DNA from 4 places in the Streptomyces sp. NPDC030995 genome. Region 1 is predicted to be linked to each of the others. Evidence: riboswitches for the same ligand, from Rfam matches in the RefSeq annotation. Region 1 holds a riboswitch; each other region holds the start of a gene.
What was found. A riboswitch is a leader RNA that binds a small molecule or an ion and turns the genes downstream of it on or off. The one in region 1 is predicted to bind cobalamin.
Positions count from the first base shown of each region.

Region 1 (3,626 bases):
TCGTGACTCCAGCCGGTGCAGGCCGTCGACACCGGGGTGGGCTCCTTCACCGTGGAACTGGGCTTGGTCACCGGAGAGGCGGACGGGCTCACGGCCGGCTTGGCACCGTTGTTGCCGGGCGTCGTCGTGGGACCTGTCTTGTTCGCCGAGGGAGACGGCTGCGAAGAGGCGCCCGGAGCAACGGAGGACGACGGGCCGCTGCCCGCCGGGGAGCTGACGTCGGGCGGCGTCGCCCGCGCACCGTCCGCGGTCGTGCCGCCCTCTTGGCCGGTCAGCGCGTAGGTGATTCCGCCGCCTGCGGCGAGGAGTACGGCGGCGGCCACCGATGCGATGAGGGTGCGGCTGCCGCTCCGTGCGCGACGGGCTGCGGCGCGGCTCGCTTCGACAGTGGGGACTCCAGCGGGGCCCGCGACCGGCGCACCGGGCTGTGGAAGCGTCGGCGGCAGGTTGGGCTGCGGGTGGCCGGCAGGCTGAGGCTGAGGCTGAGGCTGCGGGAACATCGGGGGGCCGAACCCGGGAGGCGGTGCGACGGCAGCCGCAGCCCCGGGAACCACCGTGGCGGCGGGAGTCGGGCCCTCGGACACCGTCCGGCCCGAGGCGACGCGCTCCAGCATGCCGCGCGCCTGGTCTGCGGTGGGCCGGTCCTCCGGTTCCTTCGCCATCAGCGCCTGGAGCACCGGCGCGAGTGGTCCAGCCCGGCGGGGCTCCGGCAGTGGATCGGTGACGATGGCCGACAACGTGGACCACGCGGAAGTGCGGCGGAACGGCGAAGTGCCCTCCACGGCCGCGTAGAGCGTCATGCCGAGCGACCAGATGTCCGACGCGGGCCCGGGCTCCCTGCCTTGCGCGCGCTCCGGCGGCAGGTAGTCGAGAGAGCCGATGATGTCACCGCTGCGGGTCAGCTTGGCCATGGCGTCGTCGTCGGAGGCTTCCATGGTGGCGATGCCGAAATCGGTGAGTACGACCCTCCCGCCGTGCTCCATCAGCACGTTGGCGGGCTTGACGTCCCGATGCAGTACGCCGACCCGGTGCGCGGCGTCGAGCGCGTCCATCAGCTTGGCGCCGATCGCCGCGGCCTCGTGCGGCTCCAGCGGGCCACGCTCCGTCAACACGTCGTCGAGCGAGGGCCCGTCGACGAATTCCATGACGATGACCGGCAGACCCTGCTCCTCGGTCACGTCGTGCACGGTGACCACGCCGCCATGCCTAATACGGGCGGCGGCCTGCGCCTCCCGCTGCATCCGGGTCCGCAGATCGGCAAGTTCGGACGCGGAGGCGTCGTTGAAGGCACGCAGGACCTTGACGGCGACCTCTCGGTTCAGCAGTTCGTCCACCGCCCGGGCGACCACTCCCATACCGCCGCGCCCGACCATGGAGGTCACCCGGTAACGCCCCCCGAGCACCTTGCCTATCAGCTCTCCGCCCTTCCCTTCCCCCGCCTTCACCGCACGCTCCGTTCCATCGCTTCCATCGCTGTTCGCCATCGATCAGCCGGCGGCCTCAAGGGTAGAGGCAGGAGCGTGGAGGGGTTGCGGCGGCCGAAATCAGCGACACTGGATGCCGTATGCGTCATGGCATCGGGCTCTCGTCTCGGTACCACCACACAGGCTCACATCCAGGCGACCGTGCACCGAGCTGACGTCGCACTCCGCGGCCAACACCCGACAGTCGGGCGGACACACTGCCACAGGCCCAGGGATACGACGCCCTCGAAGTCGACTCTCGTCAGAGTGGGCCCTGTTGTGGTTCGTCGCACAGCTGTGGGGCTGGCGTCGCCGTATCGGCTTCTGGGATGCTTCGGTCCGTCAAGCGACGGCGGAACGAGGAAGCCGGTGAGATTCCGGCACGGTACCGCCACTGTGTAGGGGGAGCGACTCCGCCATGGCCACCGCCCGTCAAGGGGTGGGAAGGCCGGAGAAGCGTTGATCCCGAGTCAGGAGACTCACGCCGTCGCACCTCGATGTACGGGGCGGATTTCCCCAGGAGAGGCGGTGGCACTCGTGTGCCTGCGTACTTGTGTGAGCTTTGCGCTGCCGGTTGCCCATGGGAGCCGGCCGGACCGGCCTGATTCCCGGGCCCGCTCCCTCGGACTCTGAAGAGCCTTCTCCCGCCACGGAGTTCCCCTCCCGTACAGCCGCATCACGTGCGCCGGTTGCCGGTGCGCGTTTCTCTACGCATGTCACCAGGAGTCACCTTGTCCGTACGATCAGCCATGCCCAGCCGCCGTCCGGCCGCCGCGGCGGCGTTTCTCGCCCTCGCGCTCGCACTCACCGCGTGCGGTGACGGCGGCGCGGACCGGCCCGCCGACTCAAAGGCCGCGGCGGGTGACGGCTGCATCACCGATTTCGACCCGGGCAAGGACTACTTCCCGGTCAAGTCGGCGGTGAAGCACGCCAAGAACTTCACGCTCCGGTACGAGAAGAGCTACCAGGTCCTCACCGTGAACGAGCCGTACCCCAAGGGCAAGCCCGAGTCGTACGTGCTGGTCAAGTGCGGTGCCCCCAAGCCGAAGCCGACCGGCGACCTGGCGGGTGCCCCGCAGATCACCACCCCCGTCAAGAGCCTGTACTCGGCCTCGACCACGCACCTGCCCCTGCTGACCGAGACCGGCACCCTGGACGTGCTGACCGGCGTGGCGAACGCCTCCAACATCAGCTCGGCCGAGGTGACCGAGCGGGTGAAGGCGGGCAAGGTCATCGAGTACGCCAAGGACCGCACCCTCAACGCCGAGACGGTCATCGGCGCCAAGCCGGACGTGCTGATGACCCAGGGCACCGACGATCCCCAGTACCCCAAGCTGCGCCAGGCCGGCATCGCCGTCGTCGCCAACGCCGAGTGGCTGGAATCGAGCCCGCTCGGCCGCGCCGAGTGGGTCAAGGCGATGGCCGCGCTCACCGGCGCGGAGAAGCGCGCGGGCGAGGTCTTCGACACCATCGAGGGCGACTACCAGAAGGTCGCCACCAAGGCCGCCGAGACGGTCAAGGCGGGCAGGCCCGTCCAGGTGCTGCCCGGCACCATGTACCAGGGCACCTGGAACATGGCTCCCGGCGGTGGTTACGCCGGCAAGCTGATCAAGGATGCCGGCGGCACCTACCCGTGGGCGGACGAACCCGGCACCGGCAACCTCCAGCTGAACTTCGAGGCCGTGTACGCCAAGGGCGGCGAGGCACCCGTATGGCTGGTCGGCCAGCAGTGGAAGACCACCGCCGACGCGGTGAAGGCCGACAGCCGGTACGGCGAGCTGAAGGCCGTCACCGCCGGTGAGGTCTGGACGAACACCAAGGCGCAAGGCCCCGGCGGCGGCAACGACTACTTCGAGCGCGGCGTGCTGCGCCCGGACCTGGTCCTCGCCGACCTCTTCGCCCTGCTCCACCCCGACCAGGCTCAGGGCCACGACTTCACCTTCTACACCAAGGTCTCCAAGGCGTGACGACCCGGACGATCGTCACCGCGGCCGCCACGTCGGCCCGTGCCCCGGACGGGACTCCGGACGCGCCGCGGCCCGGGCGGCGCAGGCGCCTCGCAGTCGTCGGCGCGCTCGCGGCCGGCGCAGCCGCGCTGTTCGTGCTCACCATCGCGACCGGCTCGCACCAGGTGCCCCTCGCGGAGGTGGTACGCGTCCTGTT
Region 1 is NZ_JBVIFS010000010.1:154,930-158,555, reverse strand. It holds gene ACZ45T_RS17800 (serine/threonine-protein kinase) at 1-1,445, opposite strand, end outside; cobalamin riboswitch at 1,782-1,966, shown strand; gene ACZ45T_RS17795 (ABC transporter substrate-binding protein) at 2,195-3,430, shown strand; gene ACZ45T_RS17790 (FecCD family ABC transporter permease) at 3,427-3,626, shown strand, end outside.

Region 2 (3,626 bases), on a different contig from region 1:
CGTGTCCAGGCCCAGGGTGTGCGCGCCCTCCTCCCCGGCGAGGAGCAGGTCGAGCGGCCGGGCGAGGACCACGAGCAGTCCGGTGCCGACGAGCAGCGCCACGGAGGGCAGCGCCAGCTCGTCCCAGCGGGCCCCGCCGAGGCCGCCGAGGGTCCAGAAGAGGACGGAGCGGATCTGGTCGGGGTGCGCGGCGAGCACCAGGACGAGGCTGGTCAGCGCGGACAGGATGTACTGGACGGCGACCCCGGCCAGGATCAGCCGGCCGGTGGTCATGGTTCCGCCGCGCCGGGCCATCGCGTAGACGGCGACGAGCGCGCCCATCGAGCCCGCGAAGGCGGCGAGCGGCACACCCACCCCGCCGGCGAACCCGACGGCCCCCGCGCCGAACACGATCACCACCACGGCTCCCGCCGAGGCCCCGGAGGAGGCGCCGAGCAGGAAGGGGTCCGCGAGCTGATTGCGTACGAGCGCCTGCAGCACGGCGCCCGCCACCGCGAGCCCGGCGCCCACGACGGCCCCGAGGAGCACGCGCGGCATCCGGACGTCCCACACGATGGAGGCGAAGGCTCCGGTGCGCCGCTCGCCCGACAGACCGCCGAGGACGATGTCGGACACCCGGCCCGGGGCGATCCGTACGGGCCCCAGCGCCAGACCCGCGACGGCGGACGCGGCGAGCGCGCCGACGAGTACGAGGAGGACCGCGGCGGTACGGAGCCTCACGCGGCGTCGGGGTGGAGCTGGCGGCCCAGGGACTCGATGGCGTCGGCGACGCGCACGCCCAGGACGGCGGAGGAGAGCGGCAGGACGACGAACCGCCGGTTCTTGACGGCGGGAACCCCGGCGAGTGCCGGGTCGTTCAACAGTCGCTGCTTCTTGGCTTCGACGGTGGTGCCGCCGTAGTCGTAGATGAGGACGACCTCGGGCGCCCGCTCGATGACCTTCTCCCACGACACGTCACCGAAGGTGTCCTTGAGGTCGGCGAAGACGTTCGTCCCGCCGGAGAGGGAGACGATCTCGTTGCCGATGCCATTGCCTCCCGAGGTGGAGGCGGAGGCCTCGCCGGAGTCATAGACGAAGACGGACGGCCGGGGTTTGTCCTTGACCCGGGCGGTCACGGCGTCGATGCGGCGCTGCTCGTCCTCGACGAGCTTCGCGCCGCGCTCGGGCACGCCGAAGGTCCGCGCGACCTCGGTGATCTCGGTCTTGAGCTGGTCGAAGCCGACCCGCCCCTCGGAGCAGTACTCCACGTTGAGCCGGGAGTTGATGCCCGCCTTGGCGAGCCCCTCGCGGTCGCGGCCCTGCGCCTTGTCGAAGGCGCTGGCGTACCCCCCGTACACGAAGTCGGGGTCGGCGCCGAGCAGGATCTCCTTGGAGGGGTACTCCTTGGCCAGCACCTTGATCTTGTCGTAGGCGGGCCGGTAGAGCGGCAGCACGGCGTCGTCGAGATAGGCGGATCCGACGATCCGGTCGCCCAGCCCGAGGGCGAGCAGCAGCTCGGTGGAGTGCTGGTTCATGCTGACGGCGCGCTGGGGCGGGGCCTGATAGGTGCTGCTCACACCACAGTTGGTGAGGGTGTACGGGAACCCGGGCGCGGCGGCGGACTCCGTGGCCTCCCCGTGCTCCCGCGCGCCTGGTGAACCACTGCACGCGGCCAGGGGTATCAGAAGTGCGACAGGCAGGAATGCGCGCAAAACGGCGCGGGTACGCGACATGGCGAAGCCTCTCCGGGGGATCCGCGTCCCCTGGTCGACGTGAAGGACGAGCAGAGGCGGTGCGTCAGTGTCTGACTCCCGGTCTCCCGCGAGGGATGCCCGGTCACAGTGGCGGGACCGCACCGGAATCGCACCGGTTTCCTGTCCTGCACCGCCTGGGGTAACGCGACCCAGTCTGCCAGAGCGCGCGTCACCGGCTCCGGAAGGGGTCTGATGCACCGTCGGAACACCGAAGGCCCACGTCAGCAGGATCAACTGCTGATGTGGGCCTTCGTTCATTCCCTGTGGCAGGGGTAGCAGGATTTGAACCTACGACATCCGGTTTTGGAGACCGGCGCTCTGACCAGCTGAGCTACACCCCTTCGCTGGGACCAACCATGGCACGGCCGGGTCCGAAGATCCACTGTTTTTGGCTCGTGTCCGCCTCTCGAGACAGCGGACATGTCGAGCGGTCGATGCCCGGCAGGGTCGCGGGTCGCGGGTGGCGGGACCCGCGGGCACGGAGGATCGTGGGCAGGGCAGCCCGTGGATCGGGAGGTTCCGCCATGCCCCGAAGCCGAGCACCGGGCCGCTCGCGGAGCTTCCTCGCGGCGGTCGCGCTCCTCGTCCCCGCATTGCTGGCCGCAGCCCCCGGCGGATCGGGTGAGACGGTTTCCCTCGCCGGCAACGAGCCCGGGCAGCGGCTCGACGTCAGGCTCACGCAGGTGGTCGACCCGGCCGCCCCCGCGAGCTCCTCCACCCCCGAGCCCGGCGGCGCCGACCGGCTCGTCGCGGTGCGGCTCCACCTGGAGAACACCGGGACCGCCGTCTACAAGGACTCCCCCGCACCCTCCGCGCATCTGCTGGACACCACCGGGCAGCGGTTCACCGGGCTCAACCTCCCGACGACCGCCGGGCCGAACTTCCCCGACACCGTCACGCTCGACCCCGGTGGCACGACGGAGGGCTTCGTCAGCTTCCGGCTCCCCAAGGACGCCGGCCTGGCCGCGGTCCAGTTCGCCCTGAACGGCGGCCTGGCCGACGACGTGGGCCAGTGGAGCCTGCCGTAAGCCCCGTCGGGGCATCTTCGCGGGCCTGCGGTGTCAGGACGCGGGCCAGACCGTGATGTCCGCGGTCACCCACTTGGTCCAGTTCTTCAACTCCACGAGCGACTTGTTCTGGATCACGAACAGCGCGATGTCCCCCGACGGGTGCTTGATACAGAACTCGCTGCCGTTCGCCGCCCCGGCCAGCCCGAAGGATCGGGTGTCGACGTCCGTGAGGGCGGCCCGGCACACGTCGAGGGAGCCGTTCTGATCTTCGAACAGCTTGGTGATCACGCTTGCGTCGCTCTCCAGATCGCAGCCGGTCCTCTCGCAGTTCAGGCGGATGTCCCCGGTGCGGTCCTGGCGCTGAACCGGTTCCCTGAGGTCGGCCGAGTTCGTCACGTCCAGGCGCACCCCGGCGTACGGGACGGCCGTGGGCTGCTTCGACTCCTTGGGCGTGCTCGACGCCGATCCGGAGGCTCCCGCCGTCCCGCCGCCGGTCGCCGAGGCGGCGGATCCCGACGCCGAGCCCGCGGACGAGCCCGACGCCGACGGGGTCTTCTGGGCCGCCGGGGACCCGTCCCGGTCGCGCAGCAGCCTGCCCGCGTCGTCCATGAACCTCCAGGCCAGGCCCGAGAGCAGCAGTGCCGACGCCGCCACCGCCGCGGCGGTGATCAGCGCGGCGCGCCGCTTGCGCGCCCGCCGTTCCTCCGGCGCGGCCTGCGTCGGCGCAGGCCGGCGCCGGAGCAGCGGCGTCGTGCGCAGCGAGGTGGGATCCGGAACCGGAGCCGGTATCTCCACCTCCGGTCCCATCAGCTCGCGCCAGACGGCCGGACCACCGCCCGCGTCGGCGTCCGCCCCCAGCCGCTGCCTGCACCACGCCACGATA
Region 2 is NZ_JBVIFS010000006.1:19,779-23,404, forward strand. It holds gene ACZ45T_RS12005 (FecCD family ABC transporter permease) at 1-720, opposite strand, end outside; gene ACZ45T_RS12010 (ABC transporter substrate-binding protein) at 717-1,712, opposite strand; cobalamin riboswitch at 1,758-1,897, opposite strand; tRNA gene ACZ45T_RS12015 (tRNA-Trp) at 1,998-2,074, opposite strand; gene ACZ45T_RS12020 (DUF4352 domain-containing protein) at 2,258-2,761, shown strand; gene ACZ45T_RS12025 (serine/threonine-protein kinase) at 2,795-3,626, opposite strand, start outside.
Region 2: linked by a shared signal. The riboswitch ahead of ACZ45T_RS12010 (ABC transporter substrate-binding protein) and the one ahead of ACZ45T_RS17795 (ABC transporter substrate-binding protein) in region 1 are both predicted to bind cobalamin.

Region 3 (3,626 bases), on a different contig from region 1:
ATCGGCGGGGCCGGCATGAAGGCCTTCTGGTACCACTTCGCCATCATGTTCGAGGCACTGTTCATCCTCACCACGCTCGACGCGGGCACCCGGGTCGGCCGGTTCATGCTCCAGGACACCCTCGGCAACCTGCACAAGCCGTTCAAGGACGTCAGCTGGAAGCCGGGCGTCTGGCTGGCGAGCGCGCTCGTCGTGGGCGCCTGGGGCTACTTCCTGTGGGTCGGCATCAAGGACCCGCTGGGTGGCATCAACCAGCTGTTCCCGCTCTTCGGCATCGCGAACCAGCTGCTCGCAGCCGTCGCCCTGGCCGTCTGCACCACCCTGCTGGTGAAGTCCGGCCGGCTCAAGTGGGCGTGGGTGACGGCCGTTCCGCTGGCGTGGGACGTGGCCGTGACGCTCACCGCCAGCTACCAGAAGATCTTCTCCGACAACCCGAAGATCGGCTTCTTCGCCCAGCGCAGCACCTACCAGGACGGAATCGACGCCGGAAAGGTGCTCAAGCCCGCGAAGAACATGGACGAGATGCACACCGTGGTCACCAACGCCACGGTGGACGGGGTCCTGTCCGTGGTCTTCGCCCTGCTGATCATCATCGTGCTGCTGGACGCCGCCCGCACCTGCCTGAAGGCCGTCCGCAAGCCCGAGTCGGTCACCCTCGCCGAGGTCCCGTGGACGGAGTCGAAGATCATCGCCCCGGCCGGGCTGATCGCGACCGCCGAGGAGAAGGCGGAGCTCGCCGCGGCGGGCCTCGACTCGGGCGGCGGACGGCTCAAGGAGCCCGTGGCGTGAGCACCGTACGGGACGTGCTGGCCAGGGCCCGGTTCTACGTACGGGAGTTCTCCGGGGAGGCGGCGTACGACCGCTACGCGGCCCACGCCCGCTCCCACGACCCGGACGCGCCGGTCATGACCCGGCGCGCGTTCGAACGCGCCCGCACGGACGCGCGCGAGGCCGACCCCCGCGAGGGCTTCGGCTGCTGCTGAGCCACACCGCTGCCGCAAGGGCCGCCGCGTCTCCCCCGGGAAATGCGGCGGCCCTTCGCGTCAGCTGTTGCAGACTCGACGGCATGGACATCGTGATCAGGACAGCCACCCCGGACGACTACGAGGAACTGGGCGACATCACCGCGCAGGCGTACCTCGACGACGGACTCCTGGACGACAACACGGACGACTCCTACGAGCGGGCGCTGCGCGATGTCGCCGGCCGGGCGGCCGACGCCGAGGTACTGGTGGCCACGCTGGGCGGCGCCCTGCTCGGCGGGGTGACCTTCGCGCCGCCCGGCAGCCGCATGGCCGACATCGCCGGGCCGGACGAGGCCGAATTCCGGATGCTGACCGTTGCCCGCGCCGGGCGTGGCCGGGGCGCGGGCGAAGCCCTCGTGCGGGCCTGCATCGAGCGGGCCCGGGCCATCGAAGGAGTGAGTCGTCTGGTGCTCTCCACCCAGGCGCAGAGTCCCGCCGCGCACCGGATCTACGAGCGGCTGGGCTTCGTCCGGATCCCCGAGCGGGACTGGTCCCCCGTCCCCTCAGTGCCGCTGCTGGCCTACGCGTTGGAGCTGCGCGTACCACAGCAGTAGCAGTCCGACACAACATGTGGGGGGTCGCGCAACGGCAGCCCCCCACATGTATGCTCATGGCTGCTGTCGCCGCAGGGGAATCCGGTGTGAATCCGGAACTGTCCCGCAACGGTATGAAGTGTCCGCCTACCGGACACCAAGTCCGAGGACCTGCCGACAGCGCGCCCGGGTCGACCGAACCGGGTGCCGACACGTCCGGGCCTCGCGGTTGGGCCGGTGGACGCCATGCGGCACGTCGCGTTCCCGCGCGCCCGCATGCGCCCGCTCGCGCCCCGCTCCGCCGATGACCGGGCCGAGCGAGGGAGAGCTCCCGCCGTGACCATCGCGCCTTCCGCACCGCGCGCCGAGTCCACTTCTGGCGACAACACCGAGGGCCCGGGGGCCACGCTGCTGCGTACCCTCACCGAACTGACGGCGGACCTCCCCGACACCGACCCCGGCCGGGTCGCCGCCGCCGCACTGCGCGGCCGCAGCGCCGCCGCGGACGACGCCGAACTGCGCGGCCTGGCCACCGAGGCCGCCGCCGGCCTGATCTCCGAGGACCCGGCGTACTCCAAGCTCGCCGCCCGGCTGCTGACGCTGGCCGTCCGCGACGAGGCCGCCGGCCAGGGCTCCACCTCCTTCTCCGCCTCCGTCGCGGTCGGCCACCGCGAGGGGCTCATCGCCGACCGCACCGCGCAGTTCGTGACGACCCACGCGGCCCGCCTGGACGCGCTGGTCGAGCACACCCTCGCCGAGGGCGCCGACGACCGTTTCGGCTTCTTCGGTCTGCGCACCCTGCACAGCCGCTACCTGCTGCGCCACCCGATCACCCGCCAGGTCATCGAGACCCCGCAGTTCTTCATGCTGCGCGTGGCCTGTGGCCTCGCCGCGGACGAGTCGGTCCCTGCCGTCGAGGAAGTGGCCTCGCTGTACCGGCTGATGAGCCGCCTCGACTACCTGCCGTCCTCCCCCACGCTCTTCAACTCCGGCACCCGGCACCCGCAGATGTCCTCCTGCTACCTGCTGGACTCCCCGCTGGACGAGCTGGACTCGATCTACGACCGCTACCACCAGGTCGCGCGCCTGTCGAAGCACGCCGGCGGCATCGGCCTCTCGTACTCCCGCATCCGCGCCCGCGGTTCGCTGATCCGCGGCACCAACGGCCACTCCAACGGCATCGTGCCGTTCCTGAAGACCCTCGACGCCTCCGTCGCCGCCGTGAACCAGGGCGGCCGCCGCAAGGGCGCCGCCGCCGTCTACCTGGAGACCTGGCACGCGGACATCGAGGAGTTCCTGGAGCTCCGCGACAACACCGGTGAGGACCAGCGCCGTACGCACAACCTGAACCTCGCCCACTGGGTCCCGGACGAGTTCATGCGCCGCGTGAACGCCGACGCCGACTGGTCGCTGTTCTCCCCGGCCGACGTGCCCGAGCTGGTCGACCTGTGGGGCGACGCGTTCGACGCCGCCTACCGCAAGGCCGAGGCGGACGGCCTGGCCCGCAAGACCATGCCCGCCCGTGACCTGTACGGCCGGATGATGCGCACCCTCGCGCAGACCGGCCAGGGCTGGATGACCTTCAAGGACGCCTCCAACCGCACGGCGAACCAGACCGCCGAGCCGGGCACGGTCGTGCACTCCTCGAACCTGTGCACCGAGATCATCGAGGTCACCAACGACGGCGAGACGGCCGTCTGCAACCTCGGCTCGGTCAACCTGGGCGCGTTCGTCGTGGACGGCGAGATCGACTGGGAGCGGATCGACGAGACCGTCCGCACCGCCGTCACCTTCCTCGACCGCGTGGTGGACATCAACTTCTACCCGACCGAGCAGGCGGGCCGCTCCAACGCCCGCTGGCGCCCGGTCGGCCTGGGCGCCATGGGCCTCCAGGACGTCTTCTTCAAGCTGAAGCTGCCCTTCGACTCCCCCGAGGCGAAGGCCCTGTCCACCAAGCTCTCCGAGCGCATCATGCTGGCCGCGTACGAGGCCTCCTGCGACCTCGCCGAGCGCAGCGGCCCGCTGCCGGCCTGGGAGCAGACCCGCACCGCGCGCGGCGTCCTGCACC
Region 3 is NZ_JBVIFS010000001.1:616,534-620,159, reverse strand. It holds gene ACZ45T_RS03105 (carbon starvation CstA family protein) at 1-789, shown strand, start outside; gene ACZ45T_RS03100 (CstA-like transporter-associated (seleno)protein) at 786-983, shown strand; gene ACZ45T_RS03095 (GNAT family N-acetyltransferase) at 1,067-1,579, shown strand; cobalamin riboswitch at 1,620-1,751, shown strand; gene ACZ45T_RS03090 (ribonucleoside-diphosphate reductase subunit alpha) at 1,895-3,626, shown strand, end outside.
Region 3: linked by a shared signal. The riboswitch ahead of ACZ45T_RS03090 (ribonucleoside-diphosphate reductase subunit alpha) and the one ahead of ACZ45T_RS17795 (ABC transporter substrate-binding protein) in region 1 are both predicted to bind cobalamin.

Region 4 (3,626 bases), on a different contig from region 1:
CACGGAGCGGCAGCGTTTCGCGCAGGGCGGGCTCGTCGACCTGGATGACGGAGGTGCCGGCCGCCTCCAGGTCGGTCACCTCGTCCCGGAGCGCCAGGGCGACCTGGCGGGCGGTGTCGGCGAGCGGCTGGTCATCGCGGACGAAGGACCAGGCGAGCATGGTGACGGGGCCGGTGAGCATGCCCTTGACCGGCTTGGGCGTCTGCGACTGGGCGTACGTCGTCCAGCGCACCGTCATCGGATCGGGCCGCGAGATGTCCCCGGCCAGGACCGGCGGGCGTACGTAGCGGGTGCCGTAGGACTGGACCCAGCCGTGCTGGGTGGCCAGGTATCCGGTGAGCTGCTCGGCGAAGTACTGGACCATGTCGTTGCGTTCGGGCTCGCCGTGCACGAGGACGTCGATGCCGGTCTTCTCCTGGAAGGCGAGGACCTCGCGGATCTCCGCCTCGATGCGCTCCTCGTAGGCGGCCGTGGCGATGCGTCCCGCGCGCAGGTCGGCGCGGGCGGTCCGAAGGTCCGTGGTCTGCGGGAAGGAGCCGATGGTCGTGGTGGGGAGCACCGGAAGACCGAGGTGGGCGCGCTGGGCGGCGGACCGCTCGGTGTAGTGCTGCGAGCGGCGGCCGTCGGCGTCGGTGATCGCCGCGGTCCTGGCCCGGACCGCCGGGTCGTGCGTGAGGGCGGAGTTGGCGCGGGAGGCGAGGTCCGCGCGGTTGGCGGCGAGTTCGGCGGCGATGGTGTCGGTGCCCTGGGACAGGCCGCGGGCGAGGGTGGTGATCTCGGCGGTCTTCTGACGGGCGAAGGCGAGCCAGCGGCGGACCTGCGGGTCGATGTCGCGCTCGGCGGCGGCGTCCAGCGGGACGTGCAGGAGCGAGCAGGAGGCGGCGACGTCGACCCGGTCCGCGAGGCCGAGGAGGGTGGCCAGGGTGGCCAGGGACTTCTCGTGGTCGTTGATCCAGATGTTGCGGCCGTTCACGACGCCGGCGACCAGGCGCTTGCCGGGCAGGCCCCCGATGGCGGCGAGGTCGGCGAGGTTGGCGGCGGCGCGGTCGGTGAAGTCGAGGGCGAGTCCGTCGACCGGGGCCTTGGCCAGGACGGGCAGGGCCTCGCCGAGCCGGTCGAAGTAGGACGCGATCAGGAGCTTGGGCCGGTCGGTGAGGGCGCCCAGTTCGCGGTAGGCGCGGGCGGCGGCGTTCAGTTCGGCCGGGGTGCGGTCCTGGACGAGGGCGGGCTCGTCGAGCTGGACCCAGTCGGCTCCGGCGGCGCGGAGCTCGGCCAGTACCTCGGCGTAGACGGGCAGCAGCCGGTCGAGCAGGGTGAGCGGCACGAAGTCCGCGGCGACACCGGGTGCGGGCTTGGCGAGGAGCAGGTAGGTGACCGGTCCGACCAGCACGGGGCGGGCGGTGTGCCCCAGGGCGAGCGCTTCGCGCAGCTCGGCGACCTGCTTGGCGGGATGCGCCGTGAACCGGGTGTCGGGGCCGAGCTCGGGGACGAGGTAGTGGTAGTTGGTGTCGAACCACTTGGTCATCTCCAGCGGGGCCACGTCCTGGGTGCCGCGCGCCATGGCGAAGTAGCCGTCGAGCGGATCGGCGTCCACCGCGGCGCGGTGGCGCTCCGGGACGGCGCCGAGCATGACGCTGGTGTCGAGGACGTGGTCGTAGTACGAGAAGTCGCCGCTGGGCACCTCGTGGATGCCGGCGTCGGCGAGCTGACTCCAGTTCGAGCGGCGCAGGTCCGCCGCGGTCTCCCGGAGGGCGTCGGCGGTGACGCGGCCCTTCCAGAAGCCCTCGACGGCCTTCTTCAGTTCCCGGTTCCCGCCTTGCCGGGGGTAGCCGTGGACGGTGGCGCGTGCGGCCGCGGGTTCGGGTGTGGCAGCGGGTGCGGGAGCAGGTGCGGGTGCGGAATTGCTGGTCACGGGACTCTCCTTCGCGAGCGTGTCTCCATGGCCGGTGACCGGCCGGAGGCGCGAAGGGGTGACCAAGCGGGCGGACCGTGAACGCGCCCCGACAGGAACGCGCGGATGTCCGCCTCGCATGTACTCCCCCGGACCCGCCCACGAGGTCACCGGGATCCGTGCGCGATCGGTCGCGTACGGGCAACGGGCAGGTCTTCGGACTCGCGGGCACGCCTGCCGGTTTCCCGGCGGGCACCTACTGGCCGTCGCTTCCCAGGACCGGTTCCGGTCCCAGTGCTCATGACGGCGGTCGTTCCCGCTCACCGCTGCGGGGCAGTCCCGGATTCCCACCGGGTTCCCTCTTACGACGCATCCCGCCTGGCGGACGGGGCGAACCAGCTGCACCGGCCACCCTAGGCCCGCGTCGCGCCGGACGGGTAGCACGGCTCACATCCCGGACGGTGATCTGGGACACGCGGACGGTGAACGCCCAAGGCAGCAAGGCGCGGAGTGGCTCACCAGGCCACTGCGCGCCTCGCTCACACCGCTACGGGCCCCTCATGCCCTGCGGCTCGCCGGAGCCCCTCAGCCCCGGCCGTACGTGTGGAACCCGCGGCCGGCCTTCCGGCCGAGCAGCCCCGCCTGGACCATCCGCCGGAGCAGCGGTGGCGGGGCGTACAGCGGTTCCTTGAACTCGTCGTAGAGGGATTGCGCGATGGCGGCGACGGTGTCGAGCCCGATGAGGTCGGCCAGCTTGAGCGGGCCCATGGGATGGGCGCAGCCCAGCTCCATGCCCGCGTCGATGTCGGCCGCGGTGGCGAAGCCGGATTCGGCCATCCGGACGGCCGAGAGGAGGTAGGGGATCAGGAGGGCGTTGACGACGAAGCCGGACCGGTCCTGGGAGCGGATCGCGGTCTTGCCCAGGGTGTCGTGGACGAAGGTCTCGACGGCGGTGGCGGTGTCCGCCGAGGTGTGCAGGGAGGTCACCACCTCCACCAGGGGGAGGACGGGAACGGGGTTGAAGAAGTGGAGGCCGATGACCCTGTCGGCGCGGCGGGTTGCCATGCCCAGACGCATGACGGGGATGGCGGAGGTGTTCGTGGCTAGGATCGCCCCCGGGTCCTCGACGATCTTGTCGAGTGCGGTGAAGACCTCGGTCTTGGCCTCGGGGTTCTCGGTCACCGCTTCGATGACGAGCTGCCGGTCGGCGAGGTAGTCCAGGTCGCCGGTGAACAGCAGCCGGGCCAGTGCGTCCTCGGCCGAGAGCCGGTCGAGCTTGCCGCGCTGCACCGCGCGCTCCAGTGACGTCGCGACGCGCTCACGGGCCGCACGGGCGGCGGTCGCGTCGGCCTCGGCGACGACCGTGTCCAGGCCGGCCCGGGCACAGACCTCGGCGATGCCCGCGCCCATCTGGCCTCCGCCGACGACGCCCACCCGCCGGATGGCGCCGGGCAGCAGGGGGCCGGGCTGCAGGGGGCCGCTCATGACCGCACCTGCGCGGCGGCGACGGTGCGGCGGACGAGGTGCCGGGAGTAGGCGTCCGGGGTGAAGAAGGCGGGCAAGTGCGTGGCCAGGGCGGTACGTTCGAACACCTCGCGGGCCTCCGCGGCCAGGGCGCCCGGGTCCTCCTCGGCCAACGCCGCGCACTCGGCGTCCAGCAGGCGGGTGACGGTGGCCCGGTCCACACTGCCGTGGCGGAGCCACTGCCAGATCTGGACGCGGGCGATCTCGGCGG
Region 4 is NZ_JBVIFS010000020.1:103,925-107,550, reverse strand. It holds gene metE (5-methyltetrahydropteroyltriglutamate--homocysteine S-methyltransferase) at 1-1,912, opposite strand, end outside; cobalamin riboswitch at 2,082-2,306, opposite strand; gene ACZ45T_RS26720 (3-hydroxybutyryl-CoA dehydrogenase) at 2,477-3,376, opposite strand; gene aceB (malate synthase A) at 3,373-3,626, opposite strand, start outside.
Region 4: linked by a shared signal. The riboswitch ahead of metE (5-methyltetrahydropteroyltriglutamate--homocysteine S-methyltransferase) and the one ahead of ACZ45T_RS17795 (ABC transporter substrate-binding protein) in region 1 are both predicted to bind cobalamin.